2 regions of the Capnocytophaga sp. ARDL2 genome follow, and region 1 is predicted to be linked to the other one. Evidence: riboswitches for the same ligand, from Rfam matches in the RefSeq annotation. Region 1 holds a riboswitch; the other holds the start of a gene.
The links. Region 1 has a riboswitch for thiamine pyrophosphate ahead of thiS (sulfur carrier protein ThiS). Riboswitches for the same ligand answer to the same signal wherever they lie in the genome.
Positions count from the first base shown of each region.

Region 1 (15,933 bases):
CCTTAGAACCAACCTCTGCATACGGTGGATTGATATACACTACCAACTTTTTTCTTTTTTCTTCGTTGTTGATGATTTCAAAAAGGCTGTCGGGAAGTTTTCCTCCTTGGGAAATAGGCACAAACTCGTCATTCAGAAAATCAAACTGAAAGACATGGCTTTTCAAAAGGTTGGCTCCGTGTTCTATGCGTTCGTGCATTACATTTACATCGGCTTGGTCGAGGGTAGAGGCGTAGATGTGGTATTTGTTGGTCAATCCTGCCAAGAGGTTGCCCGTACCTGCTGCACAGTCCCAAATGTAATAGTTGTCTTGCCAGTTTTCGCCCAAATAATCGGTGAGGTATTTTTGGGAGAGTTCTACCCATATTCGAGGGGTAAAAAATGCTCCTTTGCGTTCGCGTATGTCTTGCGGTACCAACAAATCGCGGCGTTCGATGATATAATCTTGGTATTCTTTGAGAGGTGGACGTTTGTAGCGTTTCCAAAACTGCTGATAGGTGTCTTTGTTGCGTATGCCAATGGTGGCATCAAACATTTGTTTGAGGTTTTCCTTGGCTATTTTGTAGCCTTGGTTTTGGTATATTACAAACAGATTGTCTCTGATAGATTGGTCGTCAGAAATACATTGGGTGTTGTTGTCGTCTACAAAAAGGTCGGCGAGGTAAAAATCGCTGTCGAAAATGTTATTTTTTTTGAGGAAGTCCCAATTTACCTCAATGATAGGTTTTACAATTTCTAACCAACGTAAGTATATGGGAATGAAATTGTTTTTGTCAATTTTTATTTTGGCGGTGTCTTGTGCTTTGGCAATGTTGTTTTTGATGAAAAAACGCAGTTCTTTTTCTTCTTTTTCATAATCGTAAATATGAGATTTTTCCTTTAAAGTGCTTTCTATACGCTCTTTGATGAGTTGAAACTCTTTGGTTTCGTGGTTGCTTGGCATAACATTCCAATTGAAATCATTCATATAGAAAATATCTTGTACACTGAGGTAGGGTACAAAGGCTATTTTCTTGAAATCAAACGCTCCGAGAAAGGCAGGAGGCAAGGTTTTGTCAAAAGTTCTGGCTTTACCAATGGTCAAAATCAACTGTACGAACATTGTAGTAAGGTCGTAATTGCCTGTTTTAGCTTCTGCCCAAAGTAGGGGAGTGCGTCCAAAAAGATCGTTTTGGATAGGGAAAACGGTAAAGTCTATGTTTCCGATGATTTCGGTAGTATCAAAGTTTTTGAACCAATCTTGTCCTATTTTATTTTTTAGCTCTTCTTCTCGTATATTTTTATATTTCATTTTATTGTTTTATAGGAATGTCTTATTAAGAAATAATAATATTTAACAAAGATATACATTTCATAAATAATCAACCAAAACTAACATCCCAATCTTTCATTACGGGTTCGTAGCCTGTTTGTTGAATGAGTTTTTTAATGTCTTCCATAGAGCGTTCGTCACTGGTTTTAAACTGTTCGAGCGATTGTTTGTCTACGGCATAGCCACCAGGATTGGTTTTGGATGCGGCACTCATCGTAGTAGCTCCGAGAGAAATGATATGATTGCGGAATTTTTCATTTTCACGGGTTGAAATGGAGATTTCCAAATCTTCGTTCCAAATTCGGTAGGCACAAATCAGTTGCAACAAATCGCGGTCTTCCATAATGAAATTGGGTTCTATGATGCCTTCCGCAGGGCGAAGTCGTGGAAAGGAAACCGAATATTTGGTTTGCCAATAGGTTTTTTGAAGGTAGTCGATATGCAAGGCGTTGAAAAAACTGTCCACTCGCCAATCTTCCAAGCCAAGTAACACGCCTAAGCCTATTTTGTGAATTTGGGCTCTACCAATCCGGTCGGGCGTGTCTAATCTAAACTTAAAATTGGATTTTTTACCTTTGGGGTGATAGACTTTGTAAGCCTCCTGATGGTAAGTCTCTTGATATACCAACACAGTATGCACACCACAGGCTTTTAGTTCGGTATATTCTTCTTCGGAAAGCGGTTGTACTTCGATAGAAATATGCGTAAAATGCGGGTGTAAAAGTTGGATAGCGTTTTTGAAGTAGTCCACACCCACCGTACGATTTGCTTCGCCACTCACCAGCAAAATATGCTGAACGCCCATAGATTTTAGTGCCATAGCTTCTATGAGGATTTCGCTGTCGGACAATGTTTTACGTCGGATTTTGTTGTCTAAACTAAATCCGCAATAGCTACAAATATTGTGACATTCGTTGCTCAAATACATCGGAGCATAGAGCTGAATGGTCTTTCCAAATCGTTTTTGGGTAATGCGTTGAGACATCTGAGCCATTTGCTCCAAATACGGAGCCGCCGCAGGAGAAAGCAACGACATAAAATCCTCCACCGTGCGTTTGTTTTTCGCCAAAATATATTCCACCTCACGAGTCGTAGCCGTGTAAATGCGTTCTTTTATCTGCTCCCAGTTGTATTGTTTGAAAGTGTTTATAAATCCGTTGCTCATAACCGATTTAAGATTTGTTGTTTTTTTTCTATAAAGGTGTCGAATTCGACCTTATAGACTTTGATTTTTTTTTTATTAAACCACATAGATAGCATAGTAACATAGATTACTTTGAGTGAAATTTAGACGCTTCGCTTTCATTAGTTCACATAGAATTTAATGGTAAAATCCTATGTTTTCTATGTTTCTATGTGTTTGGTCTGCTATTCCATCAAAAACGCCGTCAGCGGACTTGAAGCATTGGCACCAGAATGCACCGCTCCCAAACCAGCTTCGTAGGCTTTTCTACCAGAAATTACGGCTTCTTTAAAGGCTTCAGCCACCAAAATAGGTTGCTGAGCCACGGCAATAGCGGTGTTTACCAATACGGCATCAGCTCCTAATTCCATGGCTTTGGTGGCATCAGACGGAGCACCAATACCAGCATCTACCACTACTGGAACTTTACTTTGCTCGATGATAATTTCCAAGAAATCAATGGTTTTCAAGCCTTTGTTACTGCCAATCGGAGCTCCCAACGGCATCACAACGGCTGTACCTGCGTCTTCCAAGCGTTTGCACAAAACAGGGTCGGCGTGGGTGTAGGGCATAACCACAAATCCTTTTTTTGCCAATTCTTCCGTAGCTTTAAGCGTTTCGATTGGGTCGGGCAACAAATAACGAGGGTCAGGGTGAATTTCCAATTTTACCCAATTGGTTTGCAAGGCTTCACGAGCCAATTCCGCCGCTAAAATCGCTTCTTTGGCGTTTCTTGCCCCCGAAGTGTTGGGTAGTAAATTGACTTTTGGCAACTGCAACGCCGAAAGCAAATCGTCGTTTTCCCTTGAGGTATCCACGCGTTTGAGAGCCACCGTTACCAATTCCGAATCCGATATTCGAACCACTTCGGTCATTTCCTGTAAACTTCCAAATTTACCTGTTCCCAAAAACAATCTGGAAGCGAATGTTTTATCTGCTATTTTTAAGTGTGTCATTGTAATATGTTTTTAATTGTTTGTACCAACTCTGGCTGTTTTGTAATCAATCCCGAAAGGGCTACACCGTATATTTCTGTTTCTTTAATCGCTTGTAAATCATTAAACTCTATTCCGCCAATGGCGATGATTTTCGGAATTTCAATCTGCTGTTCTTTTAGTTGAGTAAAGATATTTTTGTAACCTTCCAAATCTAAAATAGGACTGAGTTTTTCTTTGGTAGTCGTAAAACGGTACGGACCTAAGCCGATGTAATCGCAGCCTTCGTTGATGCGTTGAATAACATCTTCCAAAGTGTTGGCTGTACCGCCGATGATTTTATTTTTGCCCAAAATTGCTCTTGCAGTAGTGATTTTTTCGTCGTTCAATCCTAAGTGAATCCCACAAGCATCTACAGCCTTGGCAACAGAAACAAAATCGTTGATGATTAATGACGCTTGATAGTTTTCGCAGTGGATTTTTATGGTTTCAGCTAAATTTGTGATTTCTTTATCCATAGCATTTTTCCATCGTAGCTGCACCCAATCTATGCCTTGGTCTAAGGCTGTGCGAATATTTCGTTTTTGTTCCTTGGCTGTAAGACCTTGTGAAATATATTGTAATTTACTGATTTTCATTGTGTTTTCCTAATAAAGAAGCATTGCTATTCAAAAATTTTTCTACATATTGTTTGCCTAAACGACAACTTTCTTCCAACGATTTTTCTTGTGCCAAATAAGCTGTAATTGCCGACGACAGCACACACCCCGAACCGTGTTTGGGATAAACAGTCGCTACATTGGGGGGAAAATCAATGATTTGATTCTTGAAAATCAACGAGTCCGTTCCCAATTGTTCGGTGCGATGTCCGCCTTTGATCAACACCGTATTTCGTGGCGAAAGATAGTTTTTCAGTACTTGGTATTCCTCAAAATTTGGGGTGATTAAATCTATCATTTCTAAAGTTTTGGGTAATAATTCTAAAGTTTCCGTAGCGAAAAAATCCACTCCAGCCGATGCTTTCAACACGGTATCCCAAACGATTTTACATTGAGGTTGCAACTGTTTGATTTTTGAAACTATTTTGTGTAAATAATTGACATTCGGTACAATACCGATTTTTACCACCGAAAAATCGTATCGGTTCATTAAAGTTGAAATGCTATTTTCAACCGTTTGAATAGGTTGCCACTGTAAATCAAAAAACGCATCTTCGGTTTGCAAAGTATTCGCCGTGATGATTGCCATAGCATACACCTTGAGTTGCTCAGCAGTTTTTACATCCGCTAAAACTCCTGCACCACCGCTTGGATCAAATCCTGCTATGCTGAGTATTTTATTAGACTCCTGCATTTTTTATCAAAATGAATTCGAGACTCAGTGAGTCTCGAATCTGGAAAAATTTTCTTTTTCATAATTCGAGAGACACTATCTCTCAAAAGTTATTTATTATCCTTAAAATGTAATTTACTGATATTGATGAGCTTTTGAAGTTCTTCCTTCGTTGGGAGATAAGGTAAATACTTCGCTGCAAACAATTGTTTTCTATCGGCGAGTACAGAATATTTGGCAACGGAATCGCTTTTTTCAGCACATAAAACCAAACCAATTGTAGGATTGTCGTCAGTTCCTTTGTGAATTTCGTCGTACAAACGAACATTGGTATCCATTTGTCCAATATCTTGATGTTTTAATTTCTCTAACTTTATGTCAATCAACAAGAAATATTTCAATTTAAAGTTGTAAAACACCAAGTTTATGTAAAAATCTTCATCATCAAATCGAATGCGTTGTTGGTGTTCTACAAAAGCAAAACCTTTGCCCAATTCGAGTAAAAGGTGCTGAATATTATTGATAAGACTTTCCTCTACATTCGATTCATGGTATGGTTTGTTAGACAGATTTAAAAAATCCAAAATATAAGGGGCTCTTAGATAGTTTTTAATGTTATCTGCCAATTTTTCGGTTTTTTCCTTAGCTTCGGCAATTACTAAATTTTTCTCCTGTAAAGCCAAAAGTTGCTCATAGTATAATACGCTAATTTGTCTATCCAACGTCCTTACGCTCCAATTTTGACTAATTGCTTCTTGATTTTCAATATGTAACAAGCATCTATAGTACGACCAACTCAATTCGAGACACAGTGTGTCTCGAATTGGAAACTGCAAATAAAATAATCTTATTCTACGGATGTTGGTAATATCAAAACCTTTTCCGTAATGTGTTGTGAGATAGTCAGAAATCTGTTGTAATTGCTGTTTACCGTATTCGGCTCGTTTTTCTCCGTTTTGTTCTTCTTCAACAATCAATCGTCCTATTTATCAATAGCTTAGTATCATAGCAGAATTTATCACACGATTGACTTGCATTCGTGCTTGTTGTAAATTTTACCTATGTTTTCCAATAAAGTGGTCATTTCTTTCATTTCGTATTCCTTTTTTTACAAATGTAATCCATTTATTATATGCTTTTGAGGATACATTTCAGCCTAAAAAACTCCTCAAACGGATCTTTACTCAACCAAATACTTCCCAACAATGCAGCACCGTCTGCTCCGTGTTGAAGTACTTTTTCGATATTTTCGGCGGTTATTCCTCCCAAGGCGAGGAGTTTTGTGTGAAAATTGGTTCGCATGAAAATTTGAGCCAACACATCAGAATGTTCTCCATAGCCTTTTTTGGAAATACTCAGAAATACAGGCGACAAAAATGCGTATTGCCAATGTTCTTCCAATTGATTGAAATCGTCTATACTGTGAACAGAAGTGGACAAATGCCAATGTTTAGCTTGTGGAAAATTTTCGTTTTTTCGGTCTATTTCTCTGATGTGTAAACGATGAATGCCAAATTTTTCAGCCAAATGAAAATGTGAGTGCAAAACAATTTTTGAATAATAATTCGCCTTTATTTCCCCTAAATAAAACCTCATTTCATCATCTGAAAATTGATATTTCCGTACATGCAACAACTCCAAACCATCGTCAAATAATTGATTGATTATTTGGGGTTCGCAGGGGATTGTATTTTCTGGAGAAATGATGATTAGCATTTTTCAAATTATTAAGATAGCCATAGCGGTTCATTTGTCCAATCGATTAGATTACCTTTTCCTTCAGATGGAATACCTAAATATTTTATAGCTACATTGAGATATTTATTAAACAAACGTATCAACTTTTTTGTAAAACTGTTATTTGGATTGACATGAATCAACAAATACTTAAATACACACAAGAAGTAAAATGTTCTTTTGTTATTGTTAAATCTGTCGTTCATCCAAGCACCTTTTGGTTTTAACAATCTTTCGGATTCTACTGTCAAATCTTTGTTCCACAATCGGCTATGATGAACACAAATATTGCGAACATAGGTAAGCGTGTGAAGTCAAGAGGTAAGAACAGTATAATGAACATCGAAAAAATGGGTAATGAGTTTTTTATCATCATTGTTTTTCAATCCTTTGTAAATATTTGATAATTCACCAATTGTCAAAAGCTCAAAACACATCCACGCAGGAGGATTGCTCGGATTGTCGTAATTATCAATACAATGCTTTATAAAACTTCTGGTTTTGGTGTTGTCTTCGCTTTTGAAATTATAGCTTGAAAATCTGAAAAAGGATCTATTTTTATTCCTTTTTTGTTGTAAAACGATGCTATAAATTAATTTTGATTGTCGTGCCAATGACTATCATTATATTTCATTGCCATTTGATAAATAAATTGTGTACGGATAGCAACTTCTATACGCTCAATACAATCAAAAACAAAAAATCTCAATTCTCTATCAAACGAATAAGTATCTATAATTTACTTGAAATCAACTCTTTCGTTGAATTTGTCTTTTTGAGATTGATATGGCAGAAAATAAGCACTCAACCGATTATATATAAATTTCCTTTCCTTTTTCTACAAATTCCTTTGATTTTTCCAACATACCTTTTTCGTTGGCTTCGCGGATTTCTTGGGTGATTTTCATTGAACAGAATTTTGCGCCACACATTGAGCAGAAATGTGCCATTTTTGCTCCGTCGGCAGGAAGTGTTTCGTCGTGAAATTCTCGTGCGGTGTCTGGGTCGATCGACAGGTTGAACTGGTCTTCCCAACGGAATTCAAAACGGGCTTTACTCAACACATTGTCACGGTATTGAGCTCCAGGGTGTCCTTTGGCTAAATCTGCAGCGTGAGCAGCCAATTTGTAGGTGATTACTCCGTCTTTTACATCTTTTTTGTTAGGCAATCCGAGGTGTTCTTTTGGGGTAACATAGCACAACATCGCACAGCCAAACCAACCAATCATCGCAGCTCCAATCGCCGAAGTAATGTGGTCGTAACCGGGTGCAATATCCGTTGTCAAAGGTCCGAGTGTGTAGAAAGGAGCTTCGTGACATTCCTTCAATTGCTTGTCCATATTTTCTTTTATCATGTGCATCGGAACATGCCCTGGTCCTTCAATCATCACCTGCACATCGTGTTTCCAAGCGATTTTTGTCAATTCGCCCAAGGTTTCCAACTCCGCAAATTGAGCCGCATCATTTGCATCGGCAATCGAGCCTGGACGCAAACCGTCGCCTAACGAAAAGGCAACATCGTATTTTTTCATTATTTCGCAAATCTCCTCAAAATGCGTGTATAAGAAATTTTCTTTGTGGTGAAACAAACACCATTTTGCCATAATCGATCCACCACGAGATACAATTCCAGTTACACGATTGGCTGTCAAATGAATATAACGCAAAAGTACCCCTGCGTGAATGGTAAAATACGACACCCCTTGCTCGGCTTGTTCAATCAAAGTATCACGGAAAATTTCCCAAGTTAGGTCTTCCACCACACCTTTTACCTTTTCCAATGCTTGATAAATCGGCACAGTTCCAATTGGTACAGGCGAATTGCGAATAATCCATTCGCGGGTTTCGTGTATGTTTTTTCCAGTTGACAAATCCATAATCGTATCGGCACCCCAGCGACAAGCCCAAACTGCCTTTTCTACCTCTTCTTCGATGCTCGATGTAACGGCAGAATTTCCGATATTGGCATTGATTTTCACCAAGAAATTTCGCCCAATAATCATCGGTTCGCTCTCTGGGTGGTTGATATTGTTGGGGATTATCGCACGACCAGCTGCAATCTCATTACGCACAAATTCAGGAGTGATTTTCGATTTTGGCGTATTTGCCCCAAAGCTATGCCCTTGATGTTGAAAATCCATTCCTTTGGTCGCTAGATCCAACTGCTCAATGCGTTGATTTTCACGAATGGCAATGTATTCCATTTCAGGCGTAATGATACCCTTTTTTGCATAATGCAATTGGGTAACATTCATTCCCTCTTTGGCACATTTTGGTTTGTGATTGTACTGAAAACGCAGCTGGTCTAATTTTTCGTCATTCAATCTTTTTTGACCATATTCCGAAGTAATTCCGTCCAAAACATCTACATCTCCACGATTGAGAATCCACTGTTCACGCAAACGAGGAAGTCCTTTACGCACATCAACTTCATAATTTTCATCGGTATAAGGCCCCGAAGTATCATACACCGTAATTGGAGGATTTTCTTCAACACCGCCATTAGTCAATTTTGTTGGATGCAATGAAATTTCACGCATCGCCACTTTTATCGAATGAATTTTCCCCTCAACATACACTTTCTTAGAACACGGAAAAGGTGTTGTTGAAATCTCGTGTTTATTTTCCATTATTATTGTTTTTTTATTACTAATTAGATTATACTAAAATATTTGTGGAATATTTTTTACCACATAGCCACATAGATATTTTTACAATTGAGAATCAGAGATTTTCTTTTTAGATAACATAGACGCTTCGCTTTTAGAGAAAATATAGACTAAATGTGTGTAATTTCTAATAGTTTAAGTTCTGTAAAATCAATTTACATGCTATCAATTATCAATTGTTCATTGCCAGTCCCGAGACATTCGGAATTAATTGTTCATTAACCATTAATAATTAATTACCCTCCCTGCGTAGCGGTGATTATCAGTATATTATCATTAGGTTGTAGGGGAGTAGTTGCCCAGAGATTACGAGGTACAACGGAATTATTTACCGCCACGGCGATACCCAAATCTTTGAGCAAATTTTCGGCAATAAGCAACTGTTCCAACGACGGCGGCAGTTGGTCAAAAGACTTTTTTTGGTGATTGATTGTGAGTTCCATTCCTAAAAAAATTAAGTTACACTTTAGGAATGTTTATTTGGGAATGAAGACAATATCCCACTCAAAACAGACTACTTTTCCCTACGCTAGTATGAACTAGATCAGGTTCAAAGGGTAAAATCTCAGCCTATCAGAAAATAGACACCCCTAAAGCATTGCACAAATATAGAAAAAATATTTAAAAGAGTGAATTATTATTTTTTGGGCGTGCCCCTCTACCATCAACTTCCTCGTTCCTCGTCAGTCTTTGGTAGAGCGTCGCGTCGTCCGCTATATCTTTTGTGTCGGCAGTTGTCTCCACAAAAGGATGCCGTTCCCACCGCTCATGCGAGTAGTTACAAAGTTCATTGTTCAGTTCTACAAACTTTGTATCTTTGCGATATGAAAGCACCATTAGCAGAACGAGTTCGTCCGAAAAAATTAGAAGATTACATCAGTCAGCAACATTTGGTAGGAGAAAAAGGTATTTTGACTCAAATGTTGAAAAACGATTTGATACCCTCAATGATATTTTGGGGAACACCCGGAACAGGAAAAACCACTTTAGCTGAAATCATTGCCTACGAAAGCAAACGACCATTTTATATCCTCAGTGCCATCAATTCTGGGGTAAAAGAAGTGCGTGAAGTCATCGACAAAGCAAAAAACAACGGAGATCTATTTGCACAGCGACCTATTTTGTTTATCGACGAGATTCATCGTTTTAGTAAGTCGCAACAAGATTCACTATTGGGTGCTGTAGAACGAGGATGGGTTACGCTCATCGGTGCCACAACCGAAAATCCAAGTTTTGAGGTTATACCTGCATTGCTTTCTCGTTGTCAGGTTTATACATTAGACCCCTTTGGACTTGATGATTTGAAAGCCTTGCTACACCGAGCGATGGAGGTAGATGAAGACTTGAAAAAACGAAAAATCACTATTAAAGAATATGAATCTCTATTTCGATTGTCGGGTGGCGACGGACGCAAATTACTCAATACCTTTGAATTGGTGATCAATGCCGTTGGCGAAGATACCATAGAAATCACCAATGAAAAAGTAATGCGAATCGTGCAGAAAAACATGGTGCTTTACGACAAAACAGGCGAACAACATTATGACATAATTTCGGCATTTATCAAATCCATTAGAGGAAGTGATCCCAACGGAGCCGTTTATTGGTTGGCACGAATGATAGAAGGAGGAGAAGATGTAAAATTCATCGCCCGTCGATTGATAATTTCCGCATCGGAAGACATCGGTTTGGCAAACCCCACCGCATTGATTATGGCAAACAATGTGTTTCAGGCAGTGTCGGTAATTGGAATGCCCGAAAGTAGAATATTGCTCAGTCAGTGTGCGATTTATTTAGCAACTTCGCCTAAGAGCAACGCCAGTTATATGGCGATAGGCAAAGCCCAATCGGTAGTAAAGCAAACAGGAGATTTATCGGTGCCATTGCACTTGCGAAACGCCCCAACCAAACTCATGAAAGAAATGGGATACGGACAAGAATATTTGTACAGCCACGATTTTCCAGGTAATTTTGTTCAGCAAGAATACTTACCAGACGAACTGATAGGCACTACGTTATACGAACCAGGAAAAAACACTCGTGAACAACAAATACAAGAATTTATGAAACAACGCTGGGGCGGAAAGTATGGGGAGTAGTTTTTTGTAGATTTAATCATTAAGGCACAATAAATCAACTTCGCCAAAGATCTAACCACAGCGGTAGAACTTTGGCGAATTTTTTTGTGGAGTTATTTTAAATACATAGAAACATAGGATACATAGGTTTGTTACGCAGAGAGTATAATTCGTGTAATTTCAAACACAGTAGGTGAAAACTCTGTGTTTATCTGCGATATCTGCGAGAGGTTTTCAACACCGCAGGTGTAATCAGCCTCCTGCTACCTCCTTTTAGCCTCACGCTCAAGAAAAAATAAAAATAAATTTGTTTTGAAGTAAATAATTTATATATTTGCATCCCCAAAAATAGGTAGGGGTTAAATAATTGAATGTAGATAAATTTAATAAACATTATGCCAACAATTCAACAATTAGTAAGAAAAGGAAGAACCCAATTGACTAAGAAGAGTAAATCGGTTGCTTTGGATTCTTGTCCTCAAAGAAGAGGAGTTTGTACGCGTGTTTATACTACTACACCTAAAAAGCCAAACTCAGCGATGCGTAAAGTAGCTCGTGTGCGTTTGACAAACGGTAATGAAGTAAACGCTTACATCCCAGGAGAAGGACACAATTTGCAAGAGCACTCGATAGTATTAGTTAGAGGTGGAAGGGTAAAAGATTTGCCAGGTGTTAGATACCACATTGTGCGTGGTGCTTTGGATACTGCCGGAGTAAACGGTCGTACGCAAAGAAGATCTAAATACGGTGCAAAACGCCCTAAAGATGCGAAAAAGTAATAACTTAAAAACTTTTTAAGAAAAAGACATGAGAAAAAGACAGGCAAAGAAAAGACCTCTTTTACCAGATCCAAAGTTTAACGATCAGTTGGTAACAAGATTTGTAAACAACTTGATGTGGGACGGTAAAAAATCGATTGCATTCAAAGTGTTTTATGATGCATTGGATATCGTAGAGTCTAAAAAACAAGATGAAGAAAAAACATCTTTGGAAATTTGGAAAGATGCTTTAACTAATGTAATGCCACATGTAGAGGTGCGTTCGCGTCGTGTAGGTGGTGCTACATTCCAAATTCCTATGCAAATTCGTCCAGATAGAAAAATTTCTATGGCTATCAAATGGATGATTCTTTATGCAAGAAAAAGAAACGAGAAATCTATGGCAGCTAAATTGGCGTCTGAAATCTTGGCAGCAGCTAAAGAAGAAGGTGCAGCTGTAAAAAAGAGAATGGATACTCACAAAATGGCAGAGGCAAACAAAGCATTCTCTCACTTTAGATTCTAATTTTTAAAAGAATAAACCAAATGGCTAGAGATTTAAAATACACTAGAAATATCGGGATTGCAGCTCACATCGATGCTGGAAAAACGACTACAACTGAGCGTATCCTTTTCTATACTGGTAAAAACCACAAAATCGGAGAAACTCACGAGGGATCTTCTACTATGGACTGGATGGAGCAAGAGGCTGAAAGAGGTATTACTATTACTTCAGCTGCTACTACTTGTACATGGAACTTCCCAACAGACCAAGGAAAAAAACTTCCTGAATCTAAAGAATATCACTTCAACATCATCGATACTCCAGGACACGTTGACTTTACCGTAGAGGTAAACCGTTCGTTGCGTGTATTGGACGGATTGGTGTTCTTGTTCTCGGCAGTTGACGGGGTAGAACCACAATCTGAAACCAACTGGAGATTGGCAGATAACTACAAAGTTCCTCGTATGGGATTTGTAAACAAGATGGATCGTCAAGGGGCTAACTTCTTGAATGTTTGTCAGCAAGTAAGAGACATGTTGAAATCAAACGCAGTGCCTATCGTATTGCCAATCGGTGATGAGGCAGATTTCAAAGGAGTAGTGGACTTGGTAAAAAATCAAGCAATCGTATGGCATGAGGAAAACTCAGGAGCTACTTTCGATATCATCGATATTCCTGCTGATATGATGGACGATGTAAAACAATATCGTGGACAATTGATCGAGGAAATCGCTGCTTACGACGAAAACTTGTTAGAAAAATACATGGAGGATGAAAACTCTATTACTGAAGAAGAAATCCACGCTGCATTGCGTGCAGCTACTTTGGATATGAGCATTATCCCAATGACTTGTGGTTCTTCGTTCAAAAACAAAGGAGTACAATTCATGTTAGATGCTGTATGTCGTTACTTACCAGCTCCGACTGATAAAGAAGCGATCGAAGGTACTAATCCAAACACAGAGGAGCCAATCTCTCGTAAACCATCAGTAAATGATCCGTTTGCAGCATTGGCATTTAAGATTGCTACAGACCCTTATGTAGGTCGTTTGGCATTCTTCCGTGCATACTCAGGAGGATTGGATGCAGGTTCTTATGTATTGAACACGCGTTCAGGAAACAAAGAGCGTATCTCTCGTATCTACCAAATGCACGCAAACAAACAAAACCCAATCGAAAGAATCGAAGCAGGAGATATTGGAGCAGCAGTAGGATTTAAAGATATCAAAACAGGTGATACATTGTGTGATGAGAAACACCCAATCGTATTGGAGTCTATGATATTCCCAGATCCAGTAATCGGTATCGCAATCGAGCCAAAAACAAAGGCAGATGTAGATAAAATGGGTATGGCTTTGGCAAAATTGGCAGAAGAAGATCCAACATTTACAGTGCGTACAGACCAAGCTTCAGGGCAAACAATCATCTCAGGAATGGGAGAGTTGCACTTGGATATCATCATCGACCGTATGAAACGCGAGTTCAAGGTGGAGGTAAACCAAGGAGAGCCACAAGTAGAGTACAAAGAGGCATTTACTCGTAAAGCAAACCACCGTGAGGTTTATAAGAAACAATCAGGAGGTCGTGGTAAATTTGGGGACATCGTTTTCGAAATTGGGCCAGCAGACGATGTAGATGGAAAACCATTTGTAGGATTACAGTTTGTAAACGAAGTAAAAGGAGGAAATGTACCAAAAGAGTACATCCCAGCAGTAGAAAAAGGATTCAAAGAAGCAATGAAAGAAGGGCCATTGGCAGGATTTGAAGTTGACGGGTTGAAAGTAACTTTAGTTGACGGATCTTATCACGCGGTGGATTCAGATGCATTGTCATTTGAGTTGGCAGCAAAATTCGGATTCAAAGAATCAGCAAAAGCTGCAGGAGCTGTAATTTTAGAGCCAATGATGAAATTGGAAGTACTTACTCCAGAAGAAAACATGGGGGACATCGTAGGAGATTTGAACCGTCGTAGAGGACAAATCAACTCAATGGATGACCGCAATGGATCTAAAGTAGTAAAAGCAATCGTTCCACTTTCAGAAATGTTTGGATATGTAACAACTTTGAGAACATTGTCTTCAGGTAGAGCAACATCTACAATGGAGTTTTCTCACTACGAACAAACACCTTCGAACATTCAAGAAGAGGTAATCAAAAAAGCAAAAGGTAACGCTTAATCAGTAAGAACATGAGTCAAAAAATTAGAATAAAATTGAAATCTTACGATCACAACTTGGTTGATAAATCAGCTGACAAGATCGTAAAAACTGTAAAAAGTACAGGTGCAGTGGTAACAGGGCCAATTCCTTTGCCTACTCACAAAAGAATTTTCACAGTATTGCGTTCTCCGCATGTAAACAAAAAATCGAGAGAACAATTCGAATTGAGTTCATATAAAAGATTATTAGACATATATTCTTCATCTTCAAAAACGATTGATGCTTTAATGAAATTAGAGCTTCCTTCAGGAGTAGAAGTAGAAATCAAAGTGTGATAATCTGCATTACAATAAGTAATTCAATACATAATAAAATTCCCTTTCTTTGAAAAAAAGAGAGGGAATTTTTTTATAATTTCAATTTGTACAACAGATGAGAGAATTGAGGGAAATAATGATTTATTGCCAGCAATTCAAATTTAAAAGCATAAAAAACAGTCCGAAATAGACTGTTTTTTTTGTTATAGGTAGAATAATGGCTTTTATAAAGACCACAACTTTTTTTCTCTCTCTGGATTTTTATTAGATTCTTCGTAGATGCTTTTTCCAAGCATTATTTTGAGTATTTCGTAATATTACGCTCTTTTGCACCATATTTATTGATAAGTAAATCCTTTTTATCATAAGCACTATATTTCCCTTTTGTACGATTCAATGAACTTGATGTAATTTCAACATTACCTCTTGTATTTGTAATTCTATTTAGTTCCGCATCAGTGTGTTTATGCTTATAATAATCAAAAATTTCTTTTTTAGAAACAATATGTTCATAATCATAAGCGTCTCCAGGTTTGTGTTTTTTACCTGTATAAACATCTGTTCCATATTCTCTTTTAGTTATATCACTATGCATCTGTTTTTTACGATTGTTGAAATCTTTATTGAATGCATTATCTTGTGTGTAGGGTCTATTAGGTTCTGGTCTATCGCCTCCTATGCCGCTCCAAGAATTTTGAATATTAAATCTATCATAATAAAATATTTTGTTGGTTATTAATTTCACAAAACTACTTTCTAAGTTTTTTGTAGTCAATAAAAAAAATAATATTTTTGCCAAAATATTAATAATTATTACTTATGTTGATTGGAGAAAAAGTTTTTGAATTGAGAAAGAAAAGAGGATTGTCTCAAGAAAACTTGGCGTTGGATTTAGGGTTGTCTCAATCAACGATTTCAAATTATGAAATTCATTCAAATTTTTAGATC
Region 1 is NZ_CP168034.1:131,418-147,350, reverse strand. It holds gene AB4865_RS00825 (hypothetical protein) at 1-1,291, opposite strand, end outside; gene thiH (2-iminoacetate synthase ThiH) at 1,362-2,477, opposite strand; gene AB4865_RS00815 (thiazole synthase) at 2,681-3,451, opposite strand; gene AB4865_RS00810 (thiamine phosphate synthase) at 3,448-4,068, opposite strand; gene AB4865_RS00805 (hydroxymethylpyrimidine/phosphomethylpyrimidine kinase) at 4,055-4,783, opposite strand; gene AB4865_RS00800 (PDDEXK nuclease domain-containing protein) at 4,873-5,739, opposite strand; gene AB4865_RS00795 (thiamine phosphate synthase) at 5,891-6,478, opposite strand; gene AB4865_RS00790 (hypothetical protein) at 6,490-6,750, opposite strand; gene AB4865_RS00785 (Abi family protein) at 6,814-7,113, opposite strand; gene AB4865_RS00780 (Abi family protein) at 7,092-7,208, opposite strand; gene thiC (phosphomethylpyrimidine synthase ThiC) at 7,312-9,129, opposite strand; gene thiS (sulfur carrier protein ThiS) at 9,405-9,611, opposite strand; TPP riboswitch at 9,673-9,770, opposite strand; gene AB4865_RS00765 (replication-associated recombination protein A) at 9,993-11,267, shown strand; gene rpsL (30S ribosomal protein S12) at 11,642-12,025, shown strand; gene rpsG (30S ribosomal protein S7) at 12,054-12,530, shown strand; gene fusA (elongation factor G) at 12,551-14,686, shown strand; gene rpsJ (30S ribosomal protein S10) at 14,698-15,003, shown strand; gene AB4865_RS00740 (hypothetical protein) at 15,281-15,784, opposite strand; gene AB4865_RS00735 (helix-turn-helix domain-containing protein) at 15,805-15,930, shown strand.

Region 2 (15,933 bases), 360 kb from region 1:
TCCCGAGGCGGTAGAGGATAAATTGTCAAAATACATCCATCGTAGATTTTTTGTAGCAGGAATTCCAGATGAGCTGTTAGGAGAAAAAGTAGTTTTGATTATCGAAGGCGATGAATATTCGATTTCAGAAGATATTTTTAGCGATTTGTCAAAATATGAAAAACCTAAGGCGGTCTATTTTATCAATCAATTTCTCGAAACCGATACTCATAAGATTTTACTAAAACAGACGGTGGAGACAATTGTAAAAGGGTAAGATGATGATATACATTCTTATAAGCATTATTACGGAGCGAGGTATTATGATTCGAGGTTGAGTGTTTGGATTTCGGTTGATCCCTTGGCGGAGGAAACAATGACGCCTTATCAGTATTGTAGTAACAATCCCATTAATAAAGTTGATCCTACTGGAATGGCTGACCATGACTATAGGATTAATAAAGATACAGGAGAAATTACATTACATCAATTGACCGATGACGATTTTGATAGACTTTTGATAACAAATAAAAGAGGAGAAAATGAAGTAGCAATTGATAATGTGCCAAAAGGAATATTATAAGATGGTATAAACTTTAAGGAGAATTATAATGTAATTAGCTTAGAGAATAATGAAAATCCTAATTTAAGTGAAACTCAGATTCAAAACTTTATTCAAAATTATTCGAAAGTAGTCGGAGTAGAAATTTCTGGATATGGATTGGGTAATAGATTGGAAGAAGAAGTTAAGAACTATTTGATAGAACCACATTTAAAAAATGAGAAAGATCTTTCTTATTCAATTCGAATGAATAAAAATACTAGAGTAAGGGATGAGTTTTTGAACGGTTTTGTAGGAAGAGGTAGATACACTAAAATTCATTTTCATACTCATCCAAATGATGACGATCCTAGTAGTCAAGATAGAGAAAGGGCTAGGCATAAAATAATTCCTCATTATGTTTTTGGAAAAACATTAAATTTTTTATACAATCAATATGGAGTCGAAAAAAGATACAAAAGAAACTAGTTTTAAAATGACTATAATAGTTTTCACATTATTATTGTATAGTTGTGTATCAACAAGAGGAAAAGATAATATTCAAGAACCTCATTTAAAAGCAGTAGAACATTTTATTAAAAAATATAAACCAAAAATAAAAGACAATATTTTTGATGTATCAAATTACAAAACTCAAGAAAATGTAGAAATGTTTTTTGTAAATAGATATATTAATAAGGTTATTCTTGATGACGATGGGTACGGTATGTATCCTGAAAAATATTATTTGTATGGTGATGATTTGTTTTTTATTGGTAGTAAATTTACAAATACCCCAAAAAACGATGTTTATACAATGTTGAAAAAACACAATTTGATAGACTCAACATTTTATAAATTAGAAAAAGGTATGATAAAATTTGAAGATTTGTCTCCTTTAGATGGAAAGGATATTTATGACGATAAAGAAAAAGGAGCAATATATGTAATTTGTTTAAAATCAAATAAAATACTACAAGAAAAATATACAAACAGTGGTCGTGTTTATCAAAGAATGGTAGAAATGGCTAAAAAAACTAAGAGATGTAATTAACCCCAAAATCCGCCAAGCTGTAAACCTGGCGGAGTGAATTTCTTTGAATATCGGTAGGATGTTAGCCGTTTGCCTTTCATTTTTTTTTAAACATTTTTTATTTTGCTAAAAATCATTACATTTACCTCGTTGTTTAGATAAAATAAAAAGTTTGTGAAAGATAAGTTTATAAGTCTCGAACCCGTACAACCATCGTTGGACAGAGTTTATTACTACCACGGCGACCACTTAAATTCAAGTACTTACGTTACAGATGATATCGAACGACCAGTAGCATATTATGATTATTTGCCTTTTGGTGAAACAATGGTAGAACACAACCAAACGACGAATTTCAACAATGGGTATAAATTCAACGCTAAAGAACTCGATGAAGCGACAGGGATGAGTTACTATGGAGCGAGGTATTATGATTCGAGGTTGTCGGTTTTTGTGAGTGTGGATCCGTTGGCGGAGAAATACAGGAATATTGGAGGTTATGTTTATACTGCTAATAATCCAATAAACTTTATTGATCCTGATGGAGAGGAGGTGAAAATAACATTTAACAAGAGTACTAGAAAATTGTTAATCATAGATTTAGATCATTATAAGAAATACTTACCCACTAAATATGTTTCAGCTAAAGATTATGTTCAAGGAGGGATTAGAGATAAAAATGGAAAGTTAACTCATAATCAAGTTTTAGTTATAGAAAATGTTTTTAGTGGAGGTAAGTCAGTAAATGGTATAGTAGAAAGAGATCCTAAGAGACCTCAACAAAAGCCACTACCAAATGGAAATTACGATTTATTAGATAATAATTCAGATACAAAACATATAGGATGGTATAGGCTTGATAAACAAGACTCTTCTTTATATAATGATAGAGATGATGATACAGGAAGAGACGGTTTTAGACTTCATTTAGGTACAGAAAGTTGGGGGTGTATAACTTGTGATACATCTAAAGAAAATAGATATGAAGAGTGGGAAGTTTTAACAAAAATATTAGACAGTACAACAACTTCAACAGTTCCTGAAAAAAGGGGAAGGCAAAGGTGGAATATATTTTCAAAACGAATTAAATATGGGACGGTTGAAGTAATAGGTAAAGACAATATTGAAACTAAAAATGTTAAGAAATGAAAAGTGTTGTTTATACAAAATTCATAATGTTTTTATTAGTTGCTTCATGCAAAACAAATTGTGAAATTAATGGAATTAAAGTAGACGAATTACTTTATTCTGTATCTTATAATAAATCTATCTATTATTGTGAATTATTGGAACTAGCTCTCAATGGAGACGATGAAGCAATAAAAGAAATATCTCTATTAGAGTTTTATAATGCTGTTGCTTACGAACATGGAATTATTGTTGTAGAACTGATATTACATATTGGTGAAAATAACTATATTAAAGCAATTGAAGGATTAAATGAGAAGCAAAAACATCTTGTTGAAGCATATGTAAATATAGGGTTAGAATATGGAGTAAATTCAAGAATTAACAATAAAGAAATAAATAAACAATTTCCAAAATTAGATTTGTTTTTGAAAAATTAAAGACACTATCCGCCTCGTTTTAAACTTGGCAGATTGTTTGACAGCGGTACAAAACATCAATGCAGACCCATCTTATCAAAATGCTTGTGATAAACTCTATGCCGTAAACGCATTAAACTGCTCACCCGCAGATGTGATTGATGTGGTGATTACCGACCCTGTGTACACCCCAGAGGAAATCAGTGAGTTGGATTGTATTAATGCGATATATCAATTGTTTTATTTGTCTGTATATAAAAGTAGTAGTACCTATTGGTTGAATGCAGATGTAAAACGCTGTTATAGCCAAATAAAAGGTATAATCATGAAATATTTTATAACACCAGAACCACAACGAATGGATCCTTGTGAGTTTTGGGAGTATTTACAACAATTTTTACCGTGTGAACCTACGCCAACAATCCAAGAGCCAGTTCCAACACCGGGCGGAGCGTTAAGAAAACAGCCAGTGGCTGTTTTTAGCGAACGAGCCAGGAGGCGAGGTGGCAAAGCCCCTGTACACGGTTTTGAACCCGTACAGCCCTCGCTCGATAGAGTGTATTACTACCACGGTGACCACTTAAATTCAAGTGCTTACGTTACAGATGATATCGGAAGACCAGTTGCGTATTATGATTATTTGCCTTTTGGCGAAATCGAAACGAAGTGGAGATTCATCGAATACCAAAACAATACAACTCGAATGAGATAATTTGCTGTGGAGCATAATCAAACCACTAACTTCAACAACGGCTACAAGTTCAACGCTAAAGAACTAGACCAAGCCACGGGTATGAGTTATTATGTTTCTCTATACAATCATTTAAAATACTTATTCTATTGTATAACGATATGGTTGGAATCAAGTACTTGGGACATATTGCAATGATAGCAAATAGTTATAAAAAAAATATTAGATAATATCAATCCCTCTTAAATAAAAAATAACACAATAAATTTGCTGTTTTTTTAGAAAATTAGTACATTCGCCAAAAGTATAAAATAACAATCTATTCACTTTATAATAATATGTCAAAAATAGCTACAGTTACAATAGATGATTTAAAGGTAGATTTGCCTTTAATTGAGGGGACAGATAATGAAAATGCCATTGATATAGAAAAACTTAGAGCAGCTACTGGTTTGGTTACTTTAGATCCAGGGTACAAAAATACAGGAGCTTGTAAAAGTGCAATCACTTATCTCGATGGAGAAAAAGGAATTTTGAGATATAGAGGATATTCTATTGAAGATTTGGCTGAAAAATCAAACTTTTTAGAAGTAGCTTATTTGATTATTTTTGGGGAACTCCCTACTAAAACTCAAATTGAGCAGTTTGAAAATGATATTCGTAAGCATACTTTGGTAAACGAGGAAATGAAATCGATTATTGACGGTTTCCCAAAGCATGCTCACCCAATGGGCGTGTTGTCTTCGCTTACTTGTGCGTTGACGGCATTTAACCCAAGTGTGGTAAATGTTGCCAATGAAAAACAAATGTACGATGCCATCTGTAAAATCATGGGTAAATTCTTGGTTTTGGCTACTTGGACATACAGAAAAGCAAAAGGTTATCCATTGAATTACTACGACAATACAAAATCGTATGTAGAAAACTTCTTGCGTTTGATGTTCCAATTACCAACAGAGCCATACAAAGTAAATCCTGTGGTACAAAATGCCATTGATAAATTGTTTATCTTACACGCAGACCACGAGCAAAACTGTTCGACTTCAACAGTGCGTATGGTAGGATCGTCTCATGCAGGTTTGTTTGCTTCAATTTCAGCAGGAGTTTCAGCATTGTGGGGACCGCTACATGGTGGAGCGAACCAAGCAGTTTTGGAAATGTTGGAAGAAATCCAAAAAGACGGAGGAGATGCAGACAAATATTTAGCAAAAGCAAAAGACAAAAACGATCCATTCCGTTTGATGGGATTCGGACACAGAGTATATAAAAACTTTGACCCGCGTGCACGTATTATCAAAAAAGCAGCAGAAGAGGTGTTGGCAGATTTGGGAGTAAATGACCCAATCTTGAAAATCGCGAAAGATTTGGAAGAAAAAGCCTTGAAAGACGAATATTTCGTAGCGAGAAACTTGTATCCAAATGTAGATTTCTATTCTGGAATCATTTACAGAGCTTTGGGTATTCCTACAGAAATGTTTACCGTAATGTTTGCAATCGGACGTTTGCCAGGATGGGTAGCTCAATGGAAAGAAATGAGAGAAAACAAAGAACCAATTGGTCGTCCAAGACAATTATACATCGGTGAATCGTTCAGAGCTTTCAAAGAAATCAACGAAAGATAATATTATTCAATAACTCAAAGACTGCTTGATAAGAGCAGTCTTTTTTTAACTAGTGAAGTTATGAAATGGGAAAGAAAAACAAGTAAAAATTTTGAAGACCGTAGAGGTACTTCAACAGGTGGAAAAGCCATCATGGGTGGTGGAATCATCGGAATTGTAGCCTTACTACTCACTTTATTTGGAGGTGAAACAGGACAAGTGGTAGGGAATATTCTTCAACAAACGCAAGGGGGAGCAAACAACGAAACCGTAAAAACACGAGAATTGTCGAGTGAGGAAATCACTTTGGGACAGTTTTCTGAAGCCGTTTTTGTGTACAACAACGAAACTTGGATAGAAATTTTTAAAGAAAATGGTCAAACCTACAAAGAACCAGGAATGGTCTTATTTGATGACGGTGTACACACTGCCTGTGGTTCGGCTACTTCAGCAGCAGGTCCATTTTATTGTCCTGGTGACTATAAGGTGTATATGGATTTGAGATTTTTTGAAGAATTGCATACGAGATTTGGTGCGAAAAGAGGAGATTTTACCATTGCGTATGTGATTGCTCACGAAGTAGGACATCATGTGCAAACTTTGGTGGGAATCAATCAAAAAATCCGTCAAGCACAGCAAGGTGTTTCAAAAGCACAAGCCAATAAATTGTCTGTTGCTCAAGAACTTCAAGCCGATTTTTATGCAGGCGTTTGGGCGAGTAGAAATAAGCATTTGTTAGAGGCAGGAGATATAGAAGAAGCCATCAGTGCAGCAGAAGCGGTTGGTGACGATGCCATCCAATCAAAAATGCATGGACATGTACAACCGGAAACTTTTACACATGGTACTTCGGCACAGCGTAAATACTGGTTCTTGAAAGGTTATGAAACAGGAGATATCAAAGTAGGAGATATTGATATAATTTACAAGAGTTTGTAAATTGATTTTATATAAAAAAAAGAGGTTTAGTGTTTTACTTAACCTCTTTTTTTATTATTTTTGAAAAGGATCTCTTGAAAAAATGGAGATAAAAAAACTACTCAACTATAAAAGGAGAGTAGCCATAGTAGCGGGAACAGGACTCGAACCTGTGACCTTCGGGTTATGAGCCCGACGAGCTACCTACTGCTCTATCCCGCGATATTTGATGCAAATATACGACAAATATTTTTACTGACCAATATTTTTTTGAAAATGGATAAAAAAAAAAATAAAATAACTTGTTATTCCGGTGGAGCAGAAGGGGCTGATTCGTATTTTGAATACTTTTCTTTACTTCACCAATTAGCTGTTGTGCCATTTTCATACAAGACCAAATTTCACAATTCCGAACACAAACGCGAATTGACAGAAGACGAATACCACGAAGGCGTAGCAATGGTGGTCAAAGTAAACGAAGTTTTAAAACGTAGTCATATCCAAAAATATTATCGATTACTTGCCCGCAATTGGTTTCAAATCAAGTATGTCAAGCAGGTGTTTGCCATTGGCGAATTTGTACGTTCATCTCATCGACCAATCGAAATAAAAGGAGGTACTGCATGGGCAGTAGAAATGGCAAAAATTCAAATGCTACCAATCTATTTTTATGAGCAAAAAGAAATGCAATGGTTTGAATATGACTATAAAAAGTTTCAATTTGTACTTTGTAAAGATAAAGTGAAAATTACTGAAAATGCTTTTGCAGGTATTGGTACTCGTAAAATCAATATTTTTGGTATTGGTGCTATAGAACAATTATTTAAAAACTCTTTTGAGGAGTAAAAACGTTTTTCTACTAAATCTAAAATTATTCTTAATTATTCTTTCAAAATATTATCAAAACTTCTATCTTTGCACCAATTTAAAAAGGGGTGCTAATTTATTGGCTGAGATGATACCCAATGAACCTGGGCAGGTAATGCTGTCAAGGGAAAAACGTTTATTTTATTTGGGATAATAATACTACAATTATTTTTCATCTTTCCTAATATTTAGGTAACTTCTTTTCTTTTAATTTAACATTTATATAATGAATAAAAAGTACATTTTTCTAGCTGTCTTATGTATGATAGCTCAAAGTAATTTTTATGCTCAAGAGGTAGAAAAAGATGATGAAGTTGAAGTGCTTGAAGAAATCATCGTAAAAGCTGTACGAGCAGATAAAAATACACCTATTGCATATTCCAACCTTGACAAAAAAGAACTCGAAAAACGCAATTTGGGACAAGATATACCTGTGTTGCTTAATGTATTGCCGTCGGTGGTAACGACTACTGATGCTGGTAATGGCGTGGGATATACAGGAATCCGTGTGAGAGGTAGTGATGCTACGCGTGTCAATGTTACACTCAACGGTATTGCCTACAATGATTCGGAATCTCATGGAACTTTTTGGGTAAATATGCCAGATTTTGTTTCTTCTGTACAAAACATTCAGTTGCAAAGAGGAGTAGGTACTTCGACTAATGGAGCTGGTGCTTTTGGTGCGAGTTTAAATTTATTGACAGATGGGTTTTCGTATGACCCATATGCCGAAATTAGTAATTCATTTGGTAGTTTCAATACTAGAAAACACACTTTGAAATTTTCGTCTGGATTGCTCAATAATACCATAGAATTTCAAGGACGAATCTCAAAATTGAACTCAGATGGTTATATAGACCGTGCGTGGGCAGATATGTCATCTTATTTCTTGCAGGGAACTTTTATCAACAAAGGTACATTGATCAAAGCCTTGACTTTTGGTGGAAAACAACAAACCTACCAAGCATGGAATGGTGCTACTCAAAAGGAAATTGATAAACACGGTCGTACATTCAATTCGGGTGGGGTATATTATGACGCGGATGGAACTATGAAGTTTTACGACAACGAAACCGACAACTATTGGCAAGATCATTATCAATTGCATTGGAGTGAAAAATGGTCGAGCAATTGGCGTACAAACTTTGCTTTGCACTATACCAAAGGTTATGGATATTATGAAAATTATAAATTAGACCGAAAATTGTCTAATTACGGTATTCAAGGGTTGACAATCAATGGGGAAGAGGTAAAACGAAGTGATTTGATTCAGAGAAAATACCTCGACAATGATTTTTACGGATTTACATCATCGGCTCAATACACTACTCAAGATGTTGAAGTAATTGTAGGTGCTGCTGCCAATAGATACAAAGGCGATCACTTTGGAGAGGTGTTGTGGGTAAAAGAACCAGTGGAATTGGATTACAAACAACAATATTATTTTGACAATTCTACTAAAAATGATTTCAATACTTTTGTAAAAGCCACTTGGTTTGTCAATGATTTTGTATTTTACGGAGATTTGCAATATCGAAAAGTAGGTTATACAGCCAATGGAAAAGAAACAGGAAATGTAAATGATACATTCCGTTTTTTCAATCCAAAAGTTGGGGCGACTTATACAATTGACAATACACAACAAGTATATGCGTCGTTTGCAAGGGCCAATCGCGAACCCAACCGTGAGGATTATAAAAATGGAAATCCAGTACCAGAACGATTGAACGATTTTGAGGTAGGATACCGTTTCCAAAACGACAGACAACAAGCTGTGAATGTCAATGTGTATTATATGAGGTACAAAAACCAACTGGTACTGACAGGGGCATTGAGCGATACAGGTGCACCGATTCGTCAAAACAGTGGAGACAGTTACCGTTTGGGTGTAGAAATCGATGCCTATATTCCTTTAGCAGAAAATTGGATTTTTGCACCGAATGTAGCGATAAGCGACAACAAAAATATCGATTTCAAGGCTTCGATTGATGGAGTGATTCAGCATTTAGGAAATACACCGATTGCTTTTTCACCAAATGTGATTGCAGGAGGTAGCATAGCCTATAAAAAAGACAATTGGCAAATCACTTGGATACCAAAGTATGTTGGAAAACAATACATGAGCAATACCAAAGATGATAAATCAGTATTGAATAATTATTTTACCAATGATTTGGTGTTTAATTATTCGTGGAAGCCAGAACGCTACATCAAACAAGTAGATTTTAATTTGATGTTCAACAATCTTTTGGGTAGAAAATACATTTCCAACGGATATTTCTACACATTTGATGACGACTGGTCAAATCCTGGAACAATTGAAACCAAAAGAGTTTCGGGATATTATCCACAAGCACAATTCAACTTCTTAGCAGGAGTTTCGTTGAAGTTTTAATAGTAAAAAAAGACCGTCCTCTCGGACGGTCTTTTTTATGAATTAATATAAAAAACTGATTATTTGTGCAAAATCATTGAAATTTCTACATTAACATTTCTTGGCAATTTTTCTACTTGTACACATTCACGAGCTGGAGCTGTTTCAGATGTAAAATAACTTCCATATACTTCGTTTATTAGAGAAAAATTGTCCATATCACGGATAAAAATGGTCGCTTTTACCGCTTGTTCAAAAGTAAAACCAGCCTCTCCAATGATAGCACTGAGGTTTTCCATTACTTGTTTTGTTTCATCTTGAATCCCCGAAGTAACCAATTCGTTTTTCGCTTGGTTGAAAGGAATTTGTCCTGAGATAAATAAAAAATCTCCTACTTGTACTGAGTGATTGTACGGTCCAATCGGACTTGGAGCTTTGTCTGAATTGATGATTTTTTTCATACTATATAAATATTTGGTGTCTTACGGCATTTAGACCCCTTATTAGATGGGGCAGGGATTTAGAGATTTGATAATATGGAAATATAAAGATTTCTCCTTTCGTCGAATTGACATTTTCAAATTTCCAAATCATCGCATTAGCACATTTCTTAATATTTTGTACTTATTTCACTTTTATGGGAGTTAATTATACCTCCTATCTGCTGTATTTCGTTTTTCGTATTTGATGTCTTGAAGCACAGTTGATTTGATTCCGATAAAGAATGTCCACTGTTTGTAATATCCTGTTGGAATCCATGAAAAATCCATACGCCATGATTTCAAATCTCGTTCAAAACGCAATTGTGTGTAGGTAACACCTTTGTTTTTAAAGTCATATCCACTTGAAAAGCCAACTTTCCAAGCTGGTGTCAGATTGATGTTTCCAGAAAACATCAATGAATTGTTGGTAAAATCTCCTGTTCTATTATTGTTGGAATAGGTTACAGAATATGCCAAATTTATATCCCATGGGATACTACTTTTATAAAATTGAGTGGGTTCGTCATTCTCATTTTTATTATTGTCAAACATCGAAGTACGTCGATCAGCCAAGTCAACAGATTGTCCAAAAAGGTCGTCTCCACGTCCTCCGTTTTGTACATTTTGGTTGTTGTCATTGGCTTTGGTAGAGTTACCACCAAACAAAGGATCGTTGCTTGATAAGCTATAGTTTACCGTAGCATTGGCACTTGTCATACGAAACAAACTACCACCATTTTTGATATTGAGCGTATTGATTCTCTGCCCTTGGTTATTGATTCCGTAAGCATCCATCGTAGTACTCATGGTCAATTGTAACTTGTTGTCAAAGAAATTGTTAGTTGTACTTACACGAATTGGAGCTAATTTCAGCGAATCGGAAGTCATATTATAACTCGTGCTAAAATTCAAAGAATTGAGCAACGGAACTTTCTTAGATTTTCCCTCAGGAGATTTGTCATCACGTACTTTGGCTTCGATATTATTTCCGATATTCATCGACACAATATTAGACATTGTTTTGTTAGGAGTGCCAAACAATCCCCCTTGAAAACGCGTATATTCTTCCATAGTAGTACCATTGGCATCTATGGCATAGGTATCATAATATTGGTCAAAACTCGGAGTGTATGAGTACGAAAGTTGTGGACGAATCACGTGGCGAATGGCTTCGAATTTTCTACCTTTTTTAAACAAAAATGTACCGTAAATAGTAGTACCCATTGAGGCAGAAAGGTTGTATTGACGAAAAGCATCAAATCCGTTGATTCTTTCTTCTACTACACGATTTTCGTTTTCATTGAAATACTTTTTTGTCGTATGAAATACCCAGTTTTCGGTAAAATTTCCCGCCATACTCATTGATAAATATTTCAAGAGTTTAAAGTTGGTAGAAATAGGAATCGAATGACTGAAACCACTTCTCAAATTATCAAACATGGCACGCTTAAAGAATAGAGAATCCGTGGTTTGAATATTGTTTTCTCCTCTCAGCGTATATTGCAAGTTGATATTTTGAATAGCACCTTTTTTTGTACCACTTTTTGGAGCAAAAGGAAAGACACGATCTACATTGGCTTGGATTTTTGGCAATCCTATGGAGATTTGTTGTGTATTGGTATTTTGTTGATGGTTCATACTCGCAGTAAAATTTACTTGCGGAGTCGTTTCAAATGTTTTATTGTAAGTAATTGATGACGAAAGGGTATTGTTCATATTCGAACCTAAATTTCGTTGATTCATCGAATTTCTAAAATAGTTAGAACTTCCCAAGTTTACCGAAGCTTGAAATCTCGAGGTAGGATTTGCTTTTTGGTCTTGAGAGTGTGACCATTGGATGTTATAGTTTTTCATCTTGGTATAGTCAGGCATACCCAGTTCCGAATTGATAATGTTTTCGTATCGAATATTCACATTACCATTGTAGCGGTAACGTTGAGCATAAGAGGATTGTACCCCAACAGCATAACTTCCATTGGTATAAAAATCTCCAGTAATGGTAGCATCCGCTTTATCGCCAAAAGACAAATAATAACCAGCGTTTTGCAGATAGTAACCTCTACCATTGGCATCACCAAACGCTGGCATAATAAAACCAGAAACCGCTTGAGTAGAAATAGGGAAGAAGGCAAAAGGTAAGACTGCAGGAGTAGGTACATCAGCTACAACCATTTGAGTAGCTCCAGTAACCACTTTGTCTCCAGGAATCATTTTTAATTTATTGGTTTTAAAATAATATTCCGGATTGTCCACGTCTTCAGACGTAGTAAATCGGATATTTTTCATAAAAATTAATGAGTCATTCATTCGTTTTGAACGTTCGGCTTTGATGTTAAATTCGCCATATTGCGTACGAGTATTCCATACCATAGCACGCTTTGATTTCATATTAAAACGAATAGAATCAGGTTCTACAACTTGATTTCCTTGTTTAAAAACTGGGTGTTGCGTCATTTTACCCAAAGAATCGGGAATTCTCCCAGCATATAATTCTTCTTTTGCGTAGTCATAAACAATGATACCTGCGTTCAATTCATATTCTTGATACTTGAATACAGCTTCATCAAATAAGGTTACTTGCTTTTTTTTCTGATTCAATTTCTCATAGCCTTTGGCTTTTCGATAGACTAAATCTGTTAATTTTTGTTTGTTTTTGTTAATATTTTTAGCTTGTGTAGAATCATTTGAAGAAAAAATAGCAATTGTATCTTTCTTACTTTCAGCTGTAAACGCTTTTAAAGAGTCGTTTTTCACTTGTCCAAAACTTTTGAAAAGTGAAAAAAACATCATAAGGATATAAAAAACGATATATATTACTTTTGTTTGCAAGATATTAAATAGTATTTTTGTAAAATGTATTTTTTGAACTTTTGTGGGTTCAAAGTTACGTCAAAAATCAGTTATTCTAACAATAAAATAATACCAAAATTTACAACAGATGATATTTAGAAAAATAAAAGGAATATTGGGAGGTGCATTGTGTCTTTTGTGTATAGAGGCAAATGCTCAAAATTTCAAAGTAGTTTTAGATCCTGGACATGGAGGTAAAGATTTTGGAGCTACCCGTGGTCATTTGATTGAAAAAAATATAGTCTTGAAAGTTGCCTTAAAAGTTGAACAATTGTTGAAAAAAGACAAGAGTATTACGGTGGTTTGTACGCGTAGAAACGATGTGTTTGTAGAATTGTACGAACGTAGCCAGCTTGCCAATAGAGAAAAGGCAGATGTATTTGTATCTATTCACGCAAATGCTGTAAACAACACCGAACCTTATGGTACCGAAACCTTTGTAATGGGTACAGACAAAAATAAATCTAATATGGAAGTTGCAAAGAAAGAAAATGCTGTAATTGTATTAGAAAAAGATTATAAAACTACCTATGCAGGCTTTGACCCTAACAACCCTTCTTCGGTTTTAGGATTGACATTACAACAAGAGTTGAACATGGCTCAAAGCATTGAATTGGCAGCAAAAATTCAAAGAAAATCTACCGATGATATTGGAAGAAAAAATAGAGGAGTAAAACAAGGACCTTTTTGGGTGTTACATGGTGCATTTATGCCGAGTGTATTGGTAGAAATAGGATTTATTTCCAATAGAGAAGAAGGAGAATATCTAAATTCAGAAGTAGGTCAAAATGAAATTGCTCAAGCCATCGCATTGGCTATATTGGAATATAAACGTCAGAACCATCATACAGCTACAATTTCAGACAAAGAAATAAGAGATGCAGCGGCAAGGCGTGAAGTAGTAGTAAGCAATCTTGATAATATTGTGGTAAAACCAGAAGAAGAAAAAGTTCAAGAAGCAAAAAAAACATCTATTGAGTTGACTAAACCTGCTGAGGTTACAAAAGTTGGTGTGATTTTCAAAGTGCAATTGGCAGCATCAAGTAAGCAAACGGAAACTTCACCTCAAAACTTCAAAGGCTTGAGAGATGTAAAATCTGAGAAGGAAGGTAATATGTATAAATATTATTACGGAGAGTCAACAGACATCAATTATACCCGAAAAGCGTTAGAAGAAGCTAAAAACGCAGGACATTCTTCTGCTTTTTTAGTCGCGTTTAAAAATGGTAAGAAAGTAAGTGTACAAGATGCGTTGAAATAAAAAAACAAAAACAAAATAATGAAAGTAAGTAAAGAATTAAAAACAGGAATATTAGTCGTTGTATCTTTTGCGTTATTATTATGGGGAATTTCATTTTTGAGAGGAAATGATTTATTTAGCTCCACTCGAAAATTTTATGTTAAATATGACAATGTAGAAGGATTGACCACGGCATCAAAAGTTACAGTAAACGGATTGGTCGTTGGTCGTGTGAGCAAAATTGATTTACAACCCAATGATGGTTCGTTGGTAGTAGAATTAGCAGTAAACAATCCTATGGAAATCACAAAAAACACCAAAGCTGTAATGTATGCTCCATCGATGTTGGGCGACAAACAAATCTTTTTGGATATAGATCGTACAAGTAAAGAATTGGCACAAAGTGGAGATTTCTTTGCCAATGGTTCTCAAAATGGGTTGATAGACAATTTAGGTGCAAAAGCCGATCCATTAATGGCAAAATTGGATCAAGTGATGACTAATGTAAACAGTTTGTTGTTCAATGTAAATAATATTTTAACCCCCACTACTCAAAAGAATTTGCAAGATGCTATTGCTAATTTGAACCAAAGTATGCAAAATGTAAATGCGATGACTTCAAAAGTAGATAATATGGTAGCGTCTAATCAACCAAAATTGAATAATATCATGGCGGATTTTAATAAATCGTCAAACAATTTAGCTCAGTTTTCAACACAATTAGAAAAAATTGAAATCGAAAAATTGCAAAAAATCATTAATAATTTAGAGGCAACTTCGGTTAGTCTAAACAAAATGATTAGTGATTTGAATAGCGGATCAGGTAGTGCAGGAAAATTGTTGAAAGACGAAAAATTGTACAACAATTTGGAAAAAGCATCAAAAGAATTAGGACAATTGTTGGAAGATTTGAAATTAAATCCTAAACGATACATCAATTTGTCGGTTTTCGGAAAGAAAAATATTCCTTATACAGAGCCTGTGCAGAATTAATTTTTTCTGTAAAAGATTCCTCCTGTCGTTGGAATGACAAACAATCTGTTATTCAGAGCGATTGAGGTACGAACGAAGTGAAAATTAGAGGGCTTGTCTGAAACTGAAGAATAATCTTTTTTGATAAATAAGTTTTGAATATGAAAACATTTGGCACACATAACTACTATGTTTACATACTCACAAATAAAAATAAAACAGTATTATATACAGGAGTAACCAATAATTTGAAAGAAAGATTATACTATCATCGTAATCAATTACCTTTTAGTAAATCATTTACATTATAGTATAAATGTTTTTACTTGATTTATTATGAATGGTTTAATGATGTAGAACAAGCAATTTCAAGAGAGAAACAAATTAAATCTTGGAGTCGTGAAAAAAAGAAAAATTAATTTTTGAATTCAATAAAGATTGGAAATTTTTAAATGATGAAATTTAATATACATTCCTCCTGCCGTCGGAATGACAAAAAAAACTAAAACAAACTAACAACAATAAACAATTACAACTATGCAAATCGTAAGTAGTATTCTATTTCTTGGATTGCTCATTGCAGGATTTGGCTTTTTTGCAGTAAATGTAAAAAAGCTCATTCGTAACATCAAATTAGGACAGGCTGTCAATCGTACAGACAATCCAACAGCTCGATGGAAAAATATGCTGTTGATTGCTTTTGGTCAAAAGAAAATGTTCAACAGACCGATACCAGCTTTGCTCCACTTTGCTATTTATTTGGCATTTATCGTTACACAAATTGAATTAATCGAAATTATTATCGACGGTATTTTTGGCACACACCGTGTATTCAAAC
Region 2 is NZ_CP168034.1:2,275,507-2,291,439, reverse strand. It holds gene AB4865_RS11580 (AMP-binding protein) at 1-256, shown strand, start outside; gene AB4865_RS11575 (RHS repeat-associated core domain-containing protein) at 314-562, shown strand; gene AB4865_RS11570 (hypothetical protein) at 713-1,009, shown strand; gene AB4865_RS11565 (hypothetical protein) at 978-1,574, shown strand; gene AB4865_RS11560 (RHS repeat domain-containing protein) at 1,728-2,702, shown strand; gene AB4865_RS11555 (hypothetical protein) at 2,699-3,121, shown strand; gene AB4865_RS11550 (hypothetical protein) at 3,147-3,812, shown strand; gene AB4865_RS11545 (citrate synthase) at 4,130-5,413, shown strand; gene AB4865_RS11540 (neutral zinc metallopeptidase) at 5,474-6,331, shown strand; tRNA gene AB4865_RS11535 (tRNA-Met) at 6,460-6,532, opposite strand; gene AB4865_RS11530 (hypothetical protein) at 6,587-7,156, shown strand; TPP riboswitch at 7,232-7,323, shown strand; gene AB4865_RS11525 (TonB-dependent receptor) at 7,404-9,572, shown strand; gene AB4865_RS11520 (Rid family detoxifying hydrolase) at 9,632-10,012, opposite strand; gene AB4865_RS11515 (putative LPS assembly protein LptD) at 10,196-12,820, opposite strand; gene AB4865_RS11510 (N-acetylmuramoyl-L-alanine amidase) at 12,972-14,144, shown strand; gene AB4865_RS11505 (MlaD family protein) at 14,163-15,116, shown strand; partial or broken gene AB4865_RS11500 (GIY-YIG nuclease family protein) at 15,257-15,514, shown strand; gene AB4865_RS11495 (4Fe-4S dicluster domain-containing protein) at 15,633-15,933, shown strand, end outside.
Region 2: it holds a riboswitch for thiamine pyrophosphate, as region 1 does, so the genes downstream of both, AB4865_RS11525 (TonB-dependent receptor) here and thiS (sulfur carrier protein ThiS) in region 1, are expected to answer to the same signal.